3 regions of the Pseudomonas oryzicola genome follow, and region 2 is predicted to be linked to each of the others. Evidence: riboswitches for the same ligand, from Rfam matches in the RefSeq annotation. Region 2 holds a riboswitch; each other region holds the start of a gene.

Region 1 (6,613 bases), on a different contig from region 2:
GTAGATAAAGCCAGCGGGGGTGTTCCAAACCGCTGGCGAACGCTTTCACCTGAGTGCCTGGTGCTGCTTGAGGCTTGACATCGTTGGGCCATCCCACTGCTGGGGCGATGTTTACGGTTGGCAGGATCGTCTTGGTTGGAGCAGGCAGTTGAGGGGTAGGGCCACTGCCATCGTGTACATCCAACAGAGCGGTTTCGCCGCAGGCGGTCAGGCTGGCGACGAACAGCCAAGGCATCAGGTGTTTCATGGACGGCAATCCTCCGGAGAAGGCCTATGGAACTGAGAAATCGGCGAAGTGCCTCGGGTTCCGGCAGCCATTCAACTAATGCTGCTGCTTGTGCTTTTAAGCGCGCGATAGTTCAAGCGCCGCCGAATGCGACTTCAGGAGGCCGAGCGAAGGGCTCCTGAAGTCGCGAAGATCAAGATCAGGAGCAAGAGGTTACCGGACGCAGCTCCACTCCCTGCGTTGGGCCGAATGCTGCTTTCCGGCTGAGATCAGTACAGATCAAACCTGCTTGATCAGCAGCGCTACACCCGGAAAATACTGCCCCAGATCGTTATGCAGCTTGCGCAAGGCATACGGGAAGTACCAGGCAATCGCGCAAGCGGTGTGTTTCTGCACGTCGTCGACCAAGTCCTGCAGTTCCTCCGGGCTGGCATGCTGGCCAGCCTTCCATGGGCTGACGAAGAGCGCCCCAGCCCTCAACTGACTGGGGCCGGCTACCTGGTGGGCAACAGCGGCGGTCTGCTGCAGGGGCCCCGCCATGTCCAGCCGGGCAATTTTTGGCCAGCGCTGGCTGACACTGAGGTACAACGCTTCGTCGGCACTGCGGATCAACAGGTCGCAGCGCCCTTCGAATTCCCCTTCATCACGTTGCTTCTTCCCCGCAAACTGCTGCAGCGCCGCCAGCTCGGCCTGCCAAGCCGCCGCGGCCAACAACCCGGCATTGGCCGCGGCGCCATGCCAGTGCGGCGCTTCGGCATCACCGGCAAACTGGTTGAAACGGTCAATGCAGTCAACCCAGCGCTCCAGCACAGGGCTTAGAAACTCAAGGCGCGGGTTTCTGATGATCTGGCCTCGCATGCGGCACTCTCCTGTTGTTGTTTTGATCGCATTTGGCTACAAATGATGGCTATCTGATATCACTGTGTGCAGTACAGCACAACTCGATGAATTGGCCATTACCCGGGCGGTACCTGTTCGCCTGCAAAGCAGCCCGCTTCGATTGACGCTCCTGATGCAACCCACTAACCTTCGCGCGTGTTTCAGGTGTCCTGCCAGCGCTGTCTGGGCAGGGTGAAACTGGGAAGCCGGTGAGCGCCAGCCAGGTGCGAGTCCGGCGCTGCCCCCGCAACGGTAGGTGAGACGCGGCCGCGCAGGGCCACTGGGTGCCAGCACCCGGGAAGGCGCGCAGGCCCGGGCCGAGGCCCGCTCACAAGCCCGGAGACCGGCCTGATACTGCCAACGGCATCACGGAGGGTGATGCGCGGTGCACCGTGGCTGACGGCCATGGCCCCTGCGCGTTCTCCGTTTGCCCGCCTATTACCTGTCGCCGCGCGTTGCCGTGGCGCCAGCCAGCGGAGAACCCTGATGAGCGAGTCCACCGAACGCGACGAACGCCACCTGGCGCGCATGCAGCGCAAGAAAGCGATCATCGACGAACGTATCGCCAATTCCCCCAACGAATGCGGCCTGCTGCTGGTGCTGACCGGCAATGGCAAGGGCAAGAGCAGCTCGGCCTTTGGCATGCTCGCACGCGCCCTGGGCCATGGCATGCAATGCGGTGTGGTGCAGTTCATCAAGGGCCGCAACAGTACCGGCGAAGAGCTGTTCTTCCGTCGCTTTCCGGAGCAGGTGCGCTACCACGTGATGGGCGAGGGCTTTACCTGGGAAACCCAGGATCGCCAGCGCGACATTGCCGCCGCAGAAGCGGCCTGGGCCGTGTCGCGCCAGTTGCTGCAGGACCCGGGCGTACAGTTCGTGGTGCTGGATGAACTGAACATTGCCCTCAAGCATGGCTACCTCGACCTCGACCAGGTGCTGGCCGACATCCAGGCGCGCCCGCCGATGCAGCATGTGATCGTCACTGGCCGCGCCGCCAAACCGGAAATGATCGAACTGGCCGACACCGTGACCGAGATGGGCATGCTCAAGCATGCGTTCCAGGCCGGGATCCGCGCGCAGAAGGGCGTCGAACTGTGAGCCAGCCCCGTCATTGCCCTGCCGTACTGATCGCGGCACCGGCCTCCGGCCAGGGCAAGACCACCGTCACCGCTGCCCTGGCCCGCCTGCACCGCAACCTCGGGCGCAAGGTACGGGTGTTCAAGTGCGGGCCCGATTTCCTCGACCCGATGATCCTCGAACGGGCCAGTGGTGCGCCGGTCTACCAGCTGGATCTGTGGATGATCGGTGCCGAGGAAAGTCGCCGTTTGTTGTGGGAGGCGGCTGCCGAGGCCGACCTGATCCTGATCGAAGGGGTGATGGGGCTGTTCGATGGTACCCCGTCCAGCGCCGACCTGGCCCGTCACTTCGGTGTGCCGGTGCTGGCGGTAATCGATGGCACGGCCATGGCCCAGACCTTCGGCGCCCTGGCCCTGGGCCTGGCTCGTTACCAGGCTGACCTGCCATTCGCCGGCGTGCTGGCCAACCGGGTAGGCAGCCTGCGCCACGCCCAATTGCTGGAAGGTAGCCTGACCGAAGGCCTGCGCTGGTATGGCGGGTTGTCCCGTGAGCGCGGCATCGAACTGCCCAGCCGCCACCTGGGGCTGGTCCAGGCCAGTGAACTGGATGACCTGGATGCCCGCCTCGACGCCGCTGCCGAAGCACTCGGCGCTAGCTGCGACGCTGCCTTGCCACCGCCGGTTGCGTTCGCCGAACCCGTGCCATACGCCTGCACCGCCTCGCTGGCTGGGGTGCGTATCGGCGTGGCGCGGGACGAAGCCTTTGCCTTCATCTATGGCGCCAATCTCGATTTGCTGCGCAACCTCGGTGCCCAACTCGAGTTCTTCTCGCCGTTGCATGATCGTGAACTGCCGACGGTGGACAGCCTGTACCTGCCGGGTGGTTATCCCGAGCTGCACCACCACGCCCTTGCCGCCAATGCGCTGATGAACGCGGCGATCCGGGCTCATCACGCCCAGGGCAAACCGTTGCTGGCCGAGTGCGGCGGCATGCTGTACCTGCTCGATGCCCTGACCGATGTGGCTGGCGAGCGTGCCGAGTTGCTCGGCCTGCTGCCCGGCGAAGCGACCATGCAGAAGCGCCTGGCTGCCCTGGCGCTGCAGGCGGTGGAACTACCCGAAGGCACCTTGCGCGGGCATACCTATCACCATTCGCTGACCCGTACGGCGCTGGAGCCGATCGCCCGTGGCCTGAGCCCCAACGGTGGGCGTGGCAACGAAGCGGTATACCGCCTGGGGCGGCTGACGGCTTCCTATGTGCACTTCTACTTCCCCTCCAACCCTGGCGCGGTGGTGGCGCTGTTGCGACCATGAATGAACATGCATACAGCGACGCCGAGCGCGCCGCGATCTACCGCGCCATCGGCGAGCGCCGTGACATGCGCCATTTCGCCGGTGGCGAGGTAGCCCCGGAGCTGCTCGGGCGCCTGCTGGCAGCTGCGCACCAGGCGCCCAGCGTAGGCCTGATGCAACCCTGGCGATTCATCCGGATCAGCCGGCGTGACCTGCGCGCGAATATCCAGGCGCTGGTAGAGGACGAACGGGTTCGGACTGCCGAGGCTCTTGGCGAACGCTCCGACGCCTTCATGAAGCTGAAGGTGGAAGGCATCAACGACTGCGCCGAAGTGCTGGTGGCGGCGCTGATGGACAACCGCGAACCGCACATCTTCGGCCGCCGTACCCTGCCGGAAATGGACCTGGCCTCGCTGGCCTGCGCTATCCAGAACTTGTGGCTGGCGGCCCGTGGCGAAGGGCTGGGTATGGGCTGGGTGTCGTTGTTCGACCCACAGGCGTTGGCTGCGCTGCTAGGCATGCCGGCCGGGGCCAAGCCGGTCGCGGTGCTGTGCCTGGGCCCGGTGGCCGAGTTTTACCCGGCACCGATGCTGGTGCTGGAAAACTGGGCTGAGGAACGGCCCTTGAGCGAAATGCTGTACGAAAACCAATGGGGAGAGCGCCAATGAGCGTGGCCTTGCTGACCGTGGCCGGGGTGGCCCTGGATGCCTTGCTGGGCGAACCGCAGCGGCGCCATCCGCTGGTGGCTTTTGGCAACATGGCCGGCAGTCTCGAGCGCCGCCTGAATGCCGGTGGGCGCGGCTGGCGCAGCCACGGCGTGAGCGCATGGTTCCTGGCAGTGGTCCCGTTGACCCTGATGGCACTGATCCTTTCCTGGTTGCCATACATCGGCTGGCTGGTCGACGTGCTGGCGCTGTATTGCGCTGTCGGTCTGCGCAGCCTGGGCGAGCACGTGCTGCCGGTAGCCAATGCCTTGCGCCAGGGCGACCTGGAACAGGCGCGGCGCCGCGTGGGTTTCCTGGTCAGCCGCGAAACCCGTGAGCTGGACGAGCCTGCGGTGGCCCGGGCGGCTACCGAGTCGGTGCTGGAAAACGGCAGCGATGCGGTGTTCGCCGCACTGTTCTGGTTCGTCGTGGCCGGTGCGCCGGGCGTGGTGCTGTATCGCCTGAGCAACACGCTCGACGCCATGTGGGGCTACCGCAACGAACGTTTCGAACGCTTCGGCTGGTGCGCAGCGCGTGTCGACGACGTGCTCAACTATATCCCCGCCAGGCTGGTGGCGCTGACCTATGCACTGCTGGGCAAGACCCGCCTGGCCCTGGCCTGCTGGCGCCGGCAGGGCCCGCTGTGGGACAGCCCCAACGCCGGGCCGGTGATGGCCGCCGGTGCGGGTGCGCTGGGCGTGGAGCTGGGTGGGCCGGCGGTGTACCACGGTGAGCTGCACGAGCGGCCGCGCCTGGGTGACGGGCCAGTGGCCGATGCCGAGGCCATCGAGCGTGGCTGGGGCCTGGTGCAGCGTGGGGTGTGGCTGTGGCTGCTGTTGATCTGCCTGGGGGCTTACGTCAATGCTTGAACATGGTGGCCGCCTGCTACGCGCGGTGCGGCAATATGGCATCGCCCGGGAGCATTGGCTGGACCTGTCCAGCGGCATTGCGCCGTGGTCATTTCCGATCCCGCCGATTCCGCTGGAGGCCTGGGCTCGTCTGCCGGAAACCGAGGACGGCCTGGAGCAGGCTGCGTGCGCGTACTACGGCGCCCGCCAATTGCTGCCGGTAGCCGGTTCCCAGGCCGCGATCCAGGCCTTGCCTTCGCTACGCAGCGCTTGCCGGGTGGGGGTGCTTGCACCGTGCTATGCCGAGCACCCGTACGCCTGGCAGCGGGCGGGGCATCAGTTGCTGGAGCTTGACGAAGCCAAGGTCGAGGCGACGCTCGACAGCCTTGACGTGCTGATGCTGGTCAACCCGAACAACCCAACCGGCCACCGGGTGTCGCCAGAACGCCTGCTGGCCTGGCACGCACGCCTGGCCGTTCGCGGTGGCTGGCTGCTGGTCGACGAAGCGTTCATGGACAACACCCCAGGCGACAGTGTGGTCGGCTATGCCGATCGCCCTGGCCTCATCGTGCTGCGCTCGTTCGGCAAGTTTTTCGGCCTGGCTGGCGTGCGCCTGGGCTTCGTAGCTGCTGAGCGCAGCCTGCTGCTGCGCCTGGCCGAGTTGCTCGGCCCGTGGACCATCAACGGCCCGACCCGGGTACTGGCTCAGGCCAGCCTGGCCGACCATGCCACCCAACGCATACAGGTCGAACGCTGTGCCGCCGCCAGCCAGCGGCTGGCGGCTATGTTGGGCAGCGCCGGCCTGACGCCCAGCGGCGGTTGCGACCTGTTCCAGTACGTGTGCTGTGAGCGCGCTGCGCAACTGCATGACTTTCTCGCCCGCCGTGGCATCCTGGTACGCCTGTTCGAGCAGCCACCGGCGATACGCCTGGGGCTGCCTGCCTGTGCAGCAGATGAACAGCGCCTGGCGCAAGCCCTGGCAGCCTATCAGAAGGAAACGGCATGACCACCCTCATGGTGCAAGGCACCACCTCCGACGCAGGCAAGAGCACGCTGGTGACCGCGCTGTGCCGCTGGCTGTTGCGCCAGGGTGTCGGCGTGGTGCCGTTCAAGCCGCAGAACATGGCGCTGAACAGCGCGGTGACCGCCGACGGCGGTGAAATCGGCCGGGCCCAGGCAGTGCAGGCCCAGGCCTGCCGGCTGGAACCGCACACCGACATGAACCCGGTGCTGCTCAAACCCAACAGCGACACCGGCGCCCAGGTGATCATCCATGGTCATGCCGTCGCCAGCATGAACGCGGTGGCCTATCACGACTACAAGGCCATCGCCATGCAGGCGGTGCTGGCCTCGCACCAGCGCCTGAGCGCTGCCTGGCCGGTGGTCATGGTCGAAGGCGCGGGTTCGCCGGCTGAAATCAACCTGCGTGCCGGCGACATTGCCAACATGGGCTTTGCCGAAGCGGTGGACTGCCCGGTGATCCTGGTCGCCGACATCAACCGCGGCGGTGTGTTCGCCCACCTGGTGGGCACGCTGGAGTTGCTGTCGCCCAGCGAGCAGGCGCGGGTCAAGGGCTTCGTCATCAAC
Region 2 (6,613 bases):
AACTGTGCGGTGCCGCCCAGCGCCTGGTCGATTACCTGCAGCGCCAACAGTTCGAGGCGTTCGCGGGTATCGCCACAGGTGCGCCAGGGCTCGCTGCTCATGGCCTGCAACTGCTCAGGGCGTGCGCCCTGCCACGGCTGCCCGAGTTCGCAATCGAGCGGGTCGAAACCCGGCACCAGCACCTTGGCCAGGGCACGCAGCAGGCTGGCATTGCCGCCGCGACCGTCACCACGCTCGACCCGCAACAGCGCCAGCAGGGTATCCAGGCGCAGCCGGCCTTCCGGGGACTGGCCGAACACATGCAGGCCATCGCGAATCTGCGATTCCTTCAGGTCACACAGGTAGGTGTCCAGGCGCGGCAGCCACACGGCAGCATCGTCCAGTTGGCCTTCCAGCTGCAGTTCGCGGTCGATGTGGTTGGCCTTGACCAGTTCGAGAATGTCGCGCTGCAGCTCGCGGGCGCGCCGCGGGTCGAGCAGCTGCGCTTCGTAGAACTCGTCGGCCAATTGCTCCAGGTGGCGCAACGGGCCATAGGTTTCGGCACGGGTCAGCGGCGGCATCAGGTGGTCGATGATCACTGCCTGGGTGCGGCGCTTGGCCTGGGCACCCTCGCCCGGGTCGTTGACGATGAACGGGTAGATGTTCGGCAGCGGGCCGAGCAAGGCGTCCGGCCAGCACTGCGCCGACAACCCGACGCCCTTGCCGGGCAGCCATTCGAGGTTGCCGTGCTTGCCGACGTGGATCACCGCGTCGGCGGCAAAGGCATGGCGCAGCCAGAAGTGAAACGCCAGGTAGCCGTGCGGCGGCACCAGGTCCGGGTCGTGGTACACCGCGCTGGGGTCCACCTGGTAGCCCCGCGCCGGCTGAATGCCGACGAAGGTCAAGCCAAAGCGCAGGCCGGCCACCATCAGCCGGCCACTGCGGTACATCGGGTCCTGCTGCGGCGGCCCCCAGCGTTCCAGCACGGCCTGGCGGTTGGCCTCTGGCAGGCGCTCGAAGGCAGCCTGGTAGTCGGCCAGGCTCAGGCTCTGCGCGCAGGGGCGTAGGTCCAGATGGTCGAGGTCGTTGGTCACGCCGCCAAGCAACTGGTGGATCAGTTGCGTGCCGCTGCCCGGCAAGTCGGCCAGCGGATAGCCTTCGGCCTGCAGGGCCTTGAGGATGTTCAGCGCGGCCGCTGGCGTGTCCAGGCCAACGCCGTTGCCAATGCGGCCATCCCGGGTCGGGTAGTTGGCCAGCACCAGGGCCACGCGCTTTTGCGCATTCGGCAGGCGCGCCAGTTCGACCCAGCGGCGTGCCAGTTCGGCGACAAAGTCCATGCGCTCGGGGTGGGCGCGGTAGCAGACCACGTCGGACTGGCTGCGCTCGCTGCGCCAGGCCATGTCCTTGAAACTGACCGGGCGGGTGATGATGCGCCCGTCCAGCTCGGGCAAGGCGATGTGCATGGCCAGGTCACGCGCCCCCAGGCCCTGCTCGCTGGCTTCCCAGCCGGGCTGGTTGTCTTGCGCACAGATGGCCTGCAGCACCGGGATGTCGCGCCGGAACGGGCGCAGGTTGGGGCGTTCGGGGCTGGACAGGGCAAAGCCGGTGGTGTTGACCAGCACTTCGGCACCCACCTCGTCCAGCCAGGCTTCGACCTGCTCCAGGCAGGCGCTTTCCTTGAGGCTGGCCACGGCGATCGGCAACGGGTTGAGCCCGGCGGCCTGCAGGCGCTGGCAGAACACATCGATGAACGCGGTGTTGGCCGCCTGCAGGTGCGAGCGGTAGAACAGCAGTGGCGCCACCGGCTGTTCGGGATGCCACTGCGGGTACCAGTCCTCCAGCGTGGCGCTGCCCTTGGCCGGGTGATACACGGCGGTGCGCGGCAAAGGCTGCGGCTCGTCCCAGGCATAGTCGCGGCCCAGCCACTGGCTGGCCAGGCAGTTGAACAGGTTGATGGCATTGGCCTTGCCGCCCTGGCGCAAGTAGTGCCAGAGGCGCTCGGCCTGCTCGCCGCTGACACTGCCCAGGCTGGTCAGCTCCGGGTCCGGGCGGTCGTCGCCCGGCACCAGGATCAGTTGCACGCCACGGCCGGCCAGTTCGACCAGTTGCTCGACGCCATAGCGCCAGTAACCGACGCCACCGTGCAGCGACACCAGGATGACCTTGGCATGGCGCAGTACCTGGTCGACGTACAGGTCGACCGAGGCATGGTTCTGTACCTGCATCGGGTTGGCCAGGCGCAGGCTGGGGTAATCCTCGGGCAATTGCTCGGCAGTATCGGCGAGCAATGCCAGGTGCGAATCGCCGCTGCAGAGAATCACCAGCTCGGCGGGCGTCTGGCCGAGGTCGGCAATGCTGTCATCCGGCACGAAGCCGCCGGGCTGGGTCCGCAGCAGGTGCATGGGTCAGGCGCCCAGTGCCTGGCGCAGGCGCGCTTCCAGCTGGGCGGCGTCGAGGTCCTGGCCAATCAGCACCAGGCGGGTGATGCGCGGCTCGTCGGCGCGCCAGGCGCGGTCGAAGTGCTTGTCGAAACGGGTACCCACGCCTTGCACCAGCAGGCGCATCGGTTTGCCCGGGATGGCAGCGAAGCCTTTGGCGCGCAGGATGCCGAACTCCACCACCAGCTGGGTCAGGGCATCGAGCAGCAGGCTTTCGTCGGCTTCGGGCAGGTCGATTGAGATGGAGTCGAAGGCGTCGTGGTCATGATCGTCATGGTCATCACCGTCATGGTGGGAATCATGGTGGGTACGGCGGCCATCGATGTGCGCCTCGGACTCGGCGCCCACACCCAGCAGCACCTCCAGCGGCAGCTTGCCGCTGCTGGCCTCGACAACCTTGACCGCCGGAGGCAGTTCTTCGGCCACCTCGGTGCGGACCTTGGCCAGGCCTTCGGCGTCGATCAGGTCGGCCTTGTTCAGCACCACCAGGTCGGCGCTGGCCAACTGGTCGGCGAACAGTTCGTGCAGTGGCGACTCGTGGTCCAGGTTGGGGTCGAGCTTGCGCTGGGCATCGACCTGGTCCGGGTAGGCGGCGAAGGTGCCGGCGGCCACCGCAGGGCTGTCGACCACAGTGATCACCGCGTCGACTGTGCAAGCATTGCGGATTTCCGGCCACTGGAAGGCTTGCACCAGCGGTTTGGGCAGCGCCAGGCCGCTGGTTTCGATGAGGATATGGTCCAGGTCGCCACGGCGTGCCACCAACTCGCGCATCACCGGGAAGAACTCTTCCTGCACGGTACAGCACAGGCAGCCGTTGGCCAGTTCGTAGACCCGACCGCTGGCTTCTTCCTCGGTGCAACCGATGCTGCACTGCTTGAGGATTTCACCGTCGATGCCCAGTTCGCCGAACTCGTTGACGATTACCGCGATGCGGCGGCCCTGGGCGTTGTCGAGCATGTGGCGCAGCAAGGTGGTCTTGCCCGAGCCGAGGAAGCCGGTGACGATGGTGACGGGGAGCTTGGCCAGTGTTTTCATGTCGCGGTGCCCTTGGCAGAATGGCGCGGGCATGCAGGACGACAGCCCGCAGGCCAGGCCGGCCGGGCTTGTTCGCCACCGGATCACCCCGCCCGGTTGAAAGTCGAAAACGTGACGAGGCAGGTCTCCTGGCTCGCACCGTTCCAGCTGCTCGCCAATGCGGCAGGCTGGCAGGATGACGCCTTCCCGCGCGCTGGCGCAGTGGCTGTGTCGATCCGTTGTCGGTGCTTACAGTTGCGGGGGCAGCCGCGGCTTGTACCGCGTTCCCGTCTTAGCTTCGGCCTCGCCGAAGAACCTCGAAGTGGCAAGGCTACGCAGTGGTTGGCGGGTGGTCAACCATTGCCGCTGGGGCTTGCCTCGATATGTTCAGCGCCGGGAGACCGGGCGCTGAAGGACCTCCGGTCAGCAGGGAGTTTCGTGACTGGCCGTTCCCGATCTGCCGCGGATGTATTATGGTGGCGTGGTGCGCATATAACAGCAGCCCGAGTGATTGGGCACTTGCAAGACAATGAGGGTGTCATGAGCAACGAAAGCATTAATTGGGACAAGCTGGGTTTCGACTACATCAAGACCGACAAACGCTACCTGTCCGTATGGCGCAATGGCGAGTGGGACAAAGGCACCCTGACCGAAGACAACGTGCTGCACATCAGTGAAGGCTCCACGGCCCTGCACTACGGCCAGCAATGCTTCGAAGGCCTGAAGGCCTACCGCTGCAAGGACGGCTCGATCAACCTGTTCCGCCCGGACCAGAACGCCGCGCGCATGCAACGCAGCTGCGCCCGCCTGTTGATGCCGCAGGTGCCGACCGATGTGTTCATCGAGGCGTGCAAGCAAGTGGTCAAGGCCAACGAGAAGTTCGTCCCGCCACACGGCAAAGGCGCCCTCTACCTGCGCCCGTTCGTGATCGGCACCGGTGACAATATTGGCGTGCGCACCGCCCCCGAGTTCATCTTCTCGATCTTCGCCATCCCGGTGGGCTCGTACTTCAAGGGCGGCATGAAGCCGCACAACTTCCAGATTTCCAGCTTCGACCGCGCGGCCCCGCAAGGCACTGGCGCGGCCAAGGTCGGTGGCAACTACGCCGCCAGCCTGCAGCCGGGTGCCGAAGCGAAGAAGGCCAACTTCGCCGATGCCATCTACCTCGACCCGCTGACCCACACCAAGATCGAGGAAGTCGGTTCGGCCAACTTCTTCGGCATCACCGCCAACAACGAGTTCGTCACACCGAAATCGGCCTCGGTGCTGCCAGGCATCACCCGCCTGTCGCTGATGGAACTGGCGCAATCGCGCCTGGGCCTGACCGTGATCGAAGGCGATGTCGAAATCAACAAGCTGGACCGTTTCGTCGAAGCCGGCGCCTGCGGTACTGCTGCGGTGATTACCCCGATCGGCGGCATCGAGTACAACGGCAAGCTGCACGTGTTCCATGACCTGGAAAAGGTCGGCCCGGTTACCCAGAAGCTCTACAACGAGCTGACCGGCATCCAGAGCGGTGATATCGAAGCACCGGCAGGCTGGATCGTCAAAGTCGCCTGAAGCGCCTCGGCGGTTTGAACAATGAGGCATGCCAGCAATGGCATGCCTCATTTTTTTTGCATTCAAGGGCGTTAAACCGAAGATTCCTACAACGTTTTAGGAAGCCCATTGCTCCCCGGCGAAGGCGTTCCTCGCTAGTGTTCTGGCCATTGCGTCAGATCACTGGAAAGGAACTCCTCATGAGCATCAGCAAGACCATCCACATCGCCATTTTATCTGGGTCTTGAGCGATCTCCCTTGGATGATCAACCATACGGACCCAACAATTCTTGAGAGTGTCCTCCTGCTAGTGTTCATGTACGCATTGTACTCATGAGCATCATTATCCTGTTCCGTGCTGATCTTGCCCCACCCAGGGATCTCCCCATCCGTTTCAACCGAGCCCGCCAGAAAATCTACGCCTACAACTTCAAACACCAATGGTGGAATCCGTTCGACAAAGGCAAGGTCGTTCCGGTCAGTTACGACTGGTCGCAAGTACGCGCCGAGCGCTGGTCCCAGGCCAGTCCCCTGCCAAATGGGGTCATTTTCAAATGGGGTGTCACACTTTCCATCGTCGCGCCCGGCACAAACAATGTGATCGACCGTTTCCCTCTGGTGACGATGGGCGCCGACCAGTACGCCTGGGCCTATATCTGCACGTACATGCAGAAAGGCCCGTCCGCCTTGCCGCTTCCCGGCGAACCCAAGGACCACAACGATCTGCTGTGGTGTGAAATCGCATTGCGCCTGGCCCCCAAGGTTACCTGGCCAGCCGGCATGGACCTGGAATCGCGAACCGCACCCTGAACCATCACGGGACTCGAGCACTCAATCCCCCGCCGGCACCTCCACCACCTTCCAGCTGTCATCCGGGTCGAAGCGTTTCATCTGCCTGGCCAGGTGGTCACCGTGCGGCCCGAGGTCCTTTTCGAACACCTCGCCGTCATGGCTGATCATGAAGCTCATCACCCCGCTGTCGTCGTACTTCGCCGGCCAGGCGACCATGGCAAAGCCGCGGCTCATGTGGTTGCCGATCAGGTAGCTGTAGGCGCCACCGGGGGCGGATGGGCCTTGGCCGTCGAGGATGCGGAAATGGTAGCCATACCACGCGTCGCCGATCACGTCCTGGCCAAACAGCGGGCCCAATGGGCTGACTTGCCCGTCACCGTCATCATCCCAATACAACCCGTCATGCTTGCCGGGCTCGCTGAAGATCTTCTGCGCGTATTCCAGCGCGCCGTCACCATTATGGTCCTGGGAGGCATAGTCCATTTGCGCGTCGTGGTAGGCCAGTAGCGACTGCATGGCCCCCAGCTCGTTGCGGCCGATGCGCCGGGCGCGGATCTCGGCACTGCCGGCCTTGAGGTCGAAACGCCAGCCCTGGCTGCCTCGGGTAAGCGGAATGGGCAGGGTCCAGTGCTCGCTGCCGACCGCGAGGATGGCCTTGCCCTCACCTGACATGTCGATACTGTGCCGGGCGCGATATTGTTCCAGGAAGGTGTCCACGTCAGCGCGCTGCACACCCCCGCGCGGTATGTAGATACGCCAGTCATCGCCCAGCAACTCGGCCAGGCGGGCTTCGTCGGGTTGCGCCTGGCCGAGCGCCGCGACGAAGGCTTCCACGGCCTTTTCCGGTGTCG
Region 3 (6,613 bases), 300 kb from region 2:
CGTACATCCTGAATCATGGGAACTCCCTAGCACGAAACGTTTGCGCAAGACTGTAGGGTATTACACCTAAGTCGCCCCGGTGTTTCGTAACAATTGATACAAACTACCCCCATGATTGTTTATGCTGGTGGGCTAATGCCATGGCGCATGGCCATTTTTCGACAAGTAAACGTCCATGAAAATTGCACTCGTACTCCTCTTCGTCCTCTCGATCGCCTATGTTCACCTGCGCGGTCGGGTACGCCACAAGCTGACCCGTCAGCTGGGCGATCACTCCAGCTTCCTGGCCCCGGTCAACAGCTTCCTGTACCTGTTTTCCACACACCCGGCCAAACCTTACCTGCCGGTGGAAGCCTTTCCGGAACTGCAGACGCTGCAGGACCACTGGCAGGAGATCCGCGAAGAGGCTCGCCAGTTGCTGCACGTGGGCGAAATCAAGAAGTCCGACAATTACGATGACGTCGGTTTCAATTCCTTCTTCAAGACCGGCTGGAAGCGCTTCTACCTGAAGTGGTACGGCGAAAGCCACCCATCGGCAATGACTCTGTGCCCGCGCACCACCGAGCTGCTCAAAGGCATCGGCACGGTCAAGGCCGCGATGTTCGCCACCCTGCCACCGGGCGCCAGACTGGTGCGTCACCGTGACCCGTATGCCGGCTCGTACCGCTACCACCTCGGCCTCGACACGCCCAACGATGACGGTTGCTACATCGACGTGGACGGCGAGAAGTACTCCTGGCGCGATGGCGAGGGTGTGGTATTTGACGAGACCTACATCCACTATGCGGCCAACACCACCGAGCACAACCGCATCATCCTGTTCTGCGATGTCGAACGCCCGCTCAAGTACCGCTGGGCAACCGCGTTCAACCGTTGGTTCAGCCGCAACGTCATGGCCGCGGCCGCCGCACCCAACGATGCTGGCGACAAGACTGGTGGCATCAACCGGCTGTTCACCCGTATCTACAAGATCCGCGAGCGGGGCAAAGCACTGAAAAAGCGTAACCGCACCCGCTACTACCTGGAAAAGTGGGCGTTCGTCGCTGCACTGGTGCTGGTGTTCATCTACATCTGACCGTCACGCTGGCAATTGCGCAAGCGGCCATGCCCGGCCGCTTCAAAGCTGGCCAGCACCAAAGTACAAGTCTCACTTCCCGCGCTTCGACTAGCCTGAAAGCTCCACTCGCAACCTTACCAAGGTGAAGACAATGAGCATGATGGACTGGGACGCCTACCGTAAGCAGTTGATGGCCGGCATCGGCGATCTCAAGCAACTTTCCCCCGACACCGTTGCCGGCTACATGACCGCCAGCGGCGCTGGCGCCAAGACCAACCACCTGGACGCCAAGACCCGCGAGCTGATTTCCCTCGCCGTGGCGGTGACCACCCGCTGCGACGGCTGCATTGCCGTGCACTCGCAGCAAGCCGTCAGGCACGGTGCCAGCCGCGAGGAAATCGCCGAGGCCCTCGGCGTGGCCGTGGCGATGAATGCCGGTGCCGCGCTGGTCTACTCGGCACGGGCCATGGATGCAGTGGGCAAAGCCAGCGACTGAGCGCAATCGGCGTCGCCGCCCTTGCGCGACGGCGCCGCGCCAACCAGACTGGGCGGCCCAGCCCTTGCAGGAACCCGCATGATCCACATCCGCCCCATGACGGCCGAAGACTTCGAACGCTTCTGGCCCACCTTCCAGGCTGTCGTCCAGGCCCGGGAAACCTACGCATTCGACCCGGCGCTGAGCTTCGAGCAGGCGCGCCAGCTGTGGCTGGAACTGCCGTTGCGCACGCTGGTCGCCGAGGCTGACGGCGAATTGCTCGGTTCGTACTACCTCAAACCCAACGCCGCCGGGCCTGGAGCACACGTGGGCAATTGCGGCTACATGGTCTGCGCGCGCGCCCGTGGGCAGGGCGTGGCGCGCTTGATGTGCGAACACTCACAGAAACTGGCGCGCCAGGAGGGGTTTCTGGCGTTGCAGTTCAACTCGGTGGTCGCCACCAACGAGGTGGCGGTGGCACTTTGGCACAAGCTCGGCTTCGAAACCGTTGGCCGTTTGCCCAGGGCCTATCGCCATGCCAGCCTGGGGCTGGTGGACTGCCTTGTGATGTACAAGTGGCTGGCGGATGAGCCGGTGGTGGAGAAACCGCCGCTGCTGATCGGGCGCAAGAATATCGAGGCGCGGGTTTCACGTCGCCGCGGGCGCTAAGCGCATCTTCCACGCGGTCACGCCCCGCCCCACAACTATCGGCCGCTCGCCAGGCTGGCGCCGTACCTGTGGGAACGGGCGTGCCGGCGAAGAGACCGGTGCAGGCAAAAACCACTACCAACCCGGGACGATTTAGTTATAAGATAACGTTTCATTTGACATTCATTCCTAGCAGCGACCCGTCATGACAAGCGCCAGTGCCCCCCCCACCCTGCTCACCCAGCGCCTGCAGAGCATCGATGCCCTGCGCGGCCTGGTGATCCTGTTCATGCTTCTCGATCACGTGCGCGAAACCTTTTTCCTGCACCGCCAGGTCAGCGACCCGATGGCCATCGACAGCACCGAGCCCGCGCTGTTCTTCAGCCGCACCCTGGCCCACCTGTGCGCCCCGGTGTTCGTCCTGCTGACCGGCCTGTCGGCCTGGCTGTACGGCGAGAAGCACCAGGGCCGCAGTGATGTCTCGGCATTCCTGTTCAAGCGCGGGCTGTTCCTGGTGGTGCTGGAGTTCACCCTGGTCAATTTCGCCTGGACCTTCCAGCTGCCGCCCAGCGTCATCTACCTGCAGGTGATCTGGGCCATCGGCATCAGCATGATGGCCTTGTCGCTGCTGGTCTGGCTGCCACGTGGCGCGCTGATCGCCCTGGGTGCAATCCTGGTCGCCGGGCATAACCTGCTCGACACAGTGCACTTCGATGTCGGATCGGCGCTGCATGTACCTTGGGCGATCCTGCATGATCGCGGCTGGCTGGAAGTCTCCGACAACCTGCGCCTGCGCACTTCCTACCCGGTACTGCCGTGGATCGGCGTGATCGTTCTGGGCTATGGCCTGGGCCCGTGGTTCGGCCGCAGCAGCGATAACGGCCTGCGCCGGCAACGCTTGCTGCTGGCCGGCCTGGTAGCGCTGCTAGGCTTCGTCGTGCTGCGCCTGTTCAACGGCTACGGCGAGGCACCGTGGAGCATTTACCCTAGCCTTACGCAAACCCTGATGAGCTTCTTCAACATCACCAAGTACCCGCCGTCGCTGCTGTTCCTGGCGTTGACCCTGGGTTGCGGCCTGCTGTTGCTGCGTGCCTTCGAACGCGCCGGGCAGGCGCGCTGGATCAATGGCCTGGCAGTATTCGGCGCAGCGCCGATGTTCTTCTACCTGCTGCACCTGTATGTGCTGAAGCTGCTCTACCTCGCCAGCGTGGCGCTGTATGGCCGCAATCAGGGTGACTACTACGGTTTCGATGGAATCACCGCCGTGTGGCTAGGCGCGGTACTGCTGGCGTCTGCACTGTACCTGCCAGTGCGCTGGTTCGCCCGGCTGAAGGCGCGGCGGCGCGACATGGCCTGGCTGAAGTACTTCTGAAAAGCGTTTTCAGCCGGCGGCGCGATGGTCTACCATGCCGGCCGCCGGTTTCCATCCACGGAATCAATAGGGAATCCCAGGCCCAACCAAACGGGCCAAACGGAACTGCCCCCGCAACTGTAGGTGCCGAGCCTGCTCCAACGACGCCACTGGGTGATTGCCCGGGAAGGCCGGAGCCAGGCTATGACGCACCAGTCAGGAGACCTGCCGGCCTACATTCACCAACCGGCGGGGTGTCCGGGATTGGCCATCAGTGTTGCCCCTGCTGCTGCCGCGGGGGCTCGGCGATGCCTGTCCGCGCGTTCCTCACCAGAACTGTCCGATAGGAGATCGCCCAGCATGTTGCCCCGTTTCGCCACCCTGCTCGCCGGCCTCGGCCTCGCCGGCCTGGCGCAGGCCGCAGCGACCCATTACCCGCTGACCGTGGATAACTGCGGCAAGCCGCAGACCTTCGCCCAGGCACCGGAACGCGCCGTCACCATTGGCCAGGCCAGCACCGAGATGCTCTACGCACTGGGGCTTGGCGACAGGCTGGCAGGCACTTCGCTGTGGTTCAACAACGTGCTGCCCGAGTACCAGGTACAGGATGCCAAGGTGCCGCGCCTGGCCGACAACGAGCCCAGCTTCGAGGCGGTGGTTGGCAAGCGCCCACAACTGGTTACGGTACAGTTCGAATGGATGGTCGGTGCCCAGGGCGCGGTAGCCACCCGCGAACAGTTCGACGAGTTGAAGATCCCCACCTACCTGCTGCCATCGGACTGCGAAGGCAAGGACAACCTGGTCGGTGCCGACGGCACCCGCCTGCAGGCGTTCCGGGTCGACAGTATCTACAGAAGCATCAGCCAGCTGGCCGAGATCTTCGACGTGCAGGCGCGCGGCAGCGCCCTCAACGCCGAGCTGAAGGGCCGCCTGGACAGCGCCAAGGCACAGCTCGCTGGCAAGGACTTGTCCACCACCTCGGCGCTGTTCTGGTTTTCCAGCGCCGACCTGGGCATCGCGCCCTATGTAGCGGGCCGCCAGGGCGTTGCCGATTTCATGCTGCGCACCCTCGGCGTGCGCAACGTGGTGACCTCCACCGAAGAATGGCCAACCGTCGGCTGGGAAACCCTGGCCAAGGCCAACCCCACCTGGCTGATCATTGCCCGCATGGACCGCCGCCGCTACCCTGCCGATGACTACCAGAAGAAGCTGGCGTTCCTGCGCAGCGACCCGGTAACCCGCCACATGGAAGCGGTGAAGCACAACCGCATCATCGTCCTCGATGCCGATGCCATGCAGGCCGGCATTCGCCTGTTCAGCGGCCTGCAGACCTTGTCGGCCGCCTTCGCCAGCGGTAACGCAAGCCAGTGATAATGCGCTTCTCATTTTCCATCACGGTGGCCCTGGCGGCATTGCTGGTGGCCGTGCTCGCCGGTACCGCCATCGGCGAGAGCAACCTGGCGCCTGGTGTGGTCGCCCAGGTTCTGGCCAACCAGCTGTGGCAGGCCGGTTACCCGGTCGATCCGATCGATGCCGGGATCGTCTGGAACTACCGCCTGACCCGCACCCTGGTTGCCGCAGCCTGCGGCGCCGGCCTGGCCACCTGCGGCGTGGTCCTCCAGGCGCTGTTGCGCAACCCGTTGGCCGAACCTTACCTGCTGGGGTTGTCTGCCGGCGCCTCGACCGGTGCAGTACTGGTCGGCCTGCTGGGCTTCGGCAGCCTGGCGTTGAGCATGTCCGGCGGAGCCTTCGCCGGTGCCCTGGCGGCATTCGCCCTGGTGCTGGTACTGGCTCGCGCGGCCGGCAGCGGCAGCAACAACGCCCAGGTGATCCTTGCTGGTATCGCCGGTTCGCAACTGTTCAATGCCCTCACCGCATTGCTCATTACCATGTCGGCCACTGCCGAGCAGGCGCGCGGCATCCTGTTCTGGCTACTGGGCAACCTCAGTGGCGTACGCTGGCCTTCGGTGTGGCTGGCCGTGCCGGTGGCGGTGTTCGGCTTGCTGGTGTGCCTGTGGCACCGCCGCACGCTGGATGCGTTCACCTTCGGTGCCGACTCGGCGGCATCGCTGGGCATACCGGTGCGGCGTACCCAGTTGCTGCTGATCAGCTGCGCGGCGCTGGTCACCGCCGTCATGGTGTCGATCGTCGGCGCCATCGGTTTCGTCGGGCTGGTGATCCCCCATGCGCTGCGTCTGCTGCTCGGCCCGGGGCACAGCCGCCTGCTGCCCGCCAGCGCACTGGGTGGCGCATTGTTCCTGATTGCCGCCGACATCCTGTCGCGCACCCTGATCCCGGGCCAGGTCATCCCCGTGGGTGTGGTTACCGCACTGATCGGCGCACCGGTGTTCGCGTTGATCCTGGTCAGCCGTCGGGGGCGCCCATGACCGCGTTGATCGCTGCGAACGTTTCGCCCCTGGTTTGCCAGGGTCTGTGCCTGCAGCTGGCTGGCAACGACGTGTTGTGCGAGGTAGACCTGCAAGTCGTCGTCGGCGAAACGCTGGGCATCGTCGGCCCCAACGGCTCTGGCAAGTCCTCATTGCTGAAGGTGCTGGCCGGGCTGCGCAAGCCAGGCAGCGGCAGCGTGCAGTTGCTGGGCGAACCGCTGGCACAGTTGCCCCGTCGGCGTATCGCCCAGGCCCTGGCGCTGGTCGAACAGCAGGCCGAAACCCTCGATGCGATCAGCGTGTTCGACGCCGTTGCCTTGGGCCGCACCCCCTGGTTGTCGGCGCTGGCGCCGTTCTCGCGCGAAGACCAGGCCATCGTCGAGCAGGCGTTGGCCGACCTCGACGCCCTGCACCTGCGCACGCGCCTGTGGGGTTCGCTGTCCGGTGGCGAACGCCAGCGCGTGCACATCGCCCGCGCCTTGGCGCAACGGCCGCAGGTATTGCTGCTGGACGAGCCGACCAACCACCTGGATATCCAGCACCAACTGAGCCTGCTGCAACAGGTGCAAGCGCTACCGGTGACCACCCTGGTGGCGCTGCATGACCTCAACCAAGCGCTCACCTGCGACCGCCTGGCAGTGCTCGACAAGGGCCGCCTGGTTGCCCTCGGCAAGCCACTCGAGGTGCTGACGCCA

What was found. A riboswitch is a leader RNA that binds a small molecule or an ion and turns the genes downstream of it on or off. The one in region 2 is predicted to bind cobalamin.
Region 1: linked by a shared signal. The riboswitch ahead of cobO (cob(I)yrinic acid a,c-diamide adenosyltransferase) and the one ahead of cobW (cobalamin biosynthesis protein CobW) in region 2 are both predicted to bind cobalamin.
Region 3: linked by a shared signal. The riboswitch ahead of HU760_RS15465 (ABC transporter substrate-binding protein) and the one ahead of cobW (cobalamin biosynthesis protein CobW) in region 2 are both predicted to bind cobalamin.

The regions. Positions count from the first base shown of each region.
Region 1 covers NZ_JABWRZ020000002.1:21,318-27,930, reverse strand. The annotation lists gene HU760_RS18185 (PQQ-dependent sugar dehydrogenase) at 1-247, opposite strand, end outside; gene HU760_RS18180 (hypothetical protein) at 506-1,084, opposite strand; cobalamin riboswitch at 1,252-1,471, shown strand; gene cobO (cob(I)yrinic acid a,c-diamide adenosyltransferase) at 1,592-2,203, shown strand; gene HU760_RS18170 (cobyrinic acid a,c-diamide synthase CobB) at 2,200-3,495, shown strand; gene bluB (5,6-dimethylbenzimidazole synthase) at 3,492-4,142, shown strand; gene cbiB (adenosylcobinamide-phosphate synthase CbiB) at 4,139-5,047, shown strand; gene cobD (threonine-phosphate decarboxylase CobD) at 5,040-6,032, shown strand; gene HU760_RS18150 (cobyric acid synthase) at 6,029-6,613, shown strand, end outside.
Region 2 covers NZ_JABWRZ020000001.1:3,058,215-3,064,827, forward strand. The annotation lists gene cobN (cobaltochelatase subunit CobN) at 1-2,381, opposite strand, end outside; gene cobW (cobalamin biosynthesis protein CobW) at 2,385-3,452, opposite strand; cobalamin riboswitch at 3,554-3,766, opposite strand; gene HU760_RS14090 (branched-chain amino acid aminotransferase) at 3,972-4,991, shown strand; gene HU760_RS14095 (DUF6708 domain-containing protein) at 5,304-5,780, shown strand; gene HU760_RS14100 (DUF2950 domain-containing protein) at 5,802-6,613, opposite strand, start outside.
Region 3 covers NZ_JABWRZ020000001.1:3,361,161-3,367,773, forward strand. The annotation lists gene thpR (RNA 2',3'-cyclic phosphodiesterase) at 1-17, opposite strand, end outside; gene lpxO (lipid A hydroxylase LpxO) at 176-1,075, shown strand; gene HU760_RS15450 (carboxymuconolactone decarboxylase family protein) at 1,209-1,553, shown strand; gene HU760_RS15455 (GNAT family N-acetyltransferase) at 1,632-2,201, shown strand; gene HU760_RS15460 (acetyltransferase domain-containing protein) at 2,386-3,552, shown strand; cobalamin riboswitch at 3,581-3,778, shown strand; gene HU760_RS15465 (ABC transporter substrate-binding protein) at 3,892-4,902, shown strand; gene HU760_RS15470 (FecCD family ABC transporter permease) at 4,905-5,918, shown strand; gene HU760_RS15475 (ABC transporter ATP-binding protein) at 5,915-6,613, shown strand, end outside.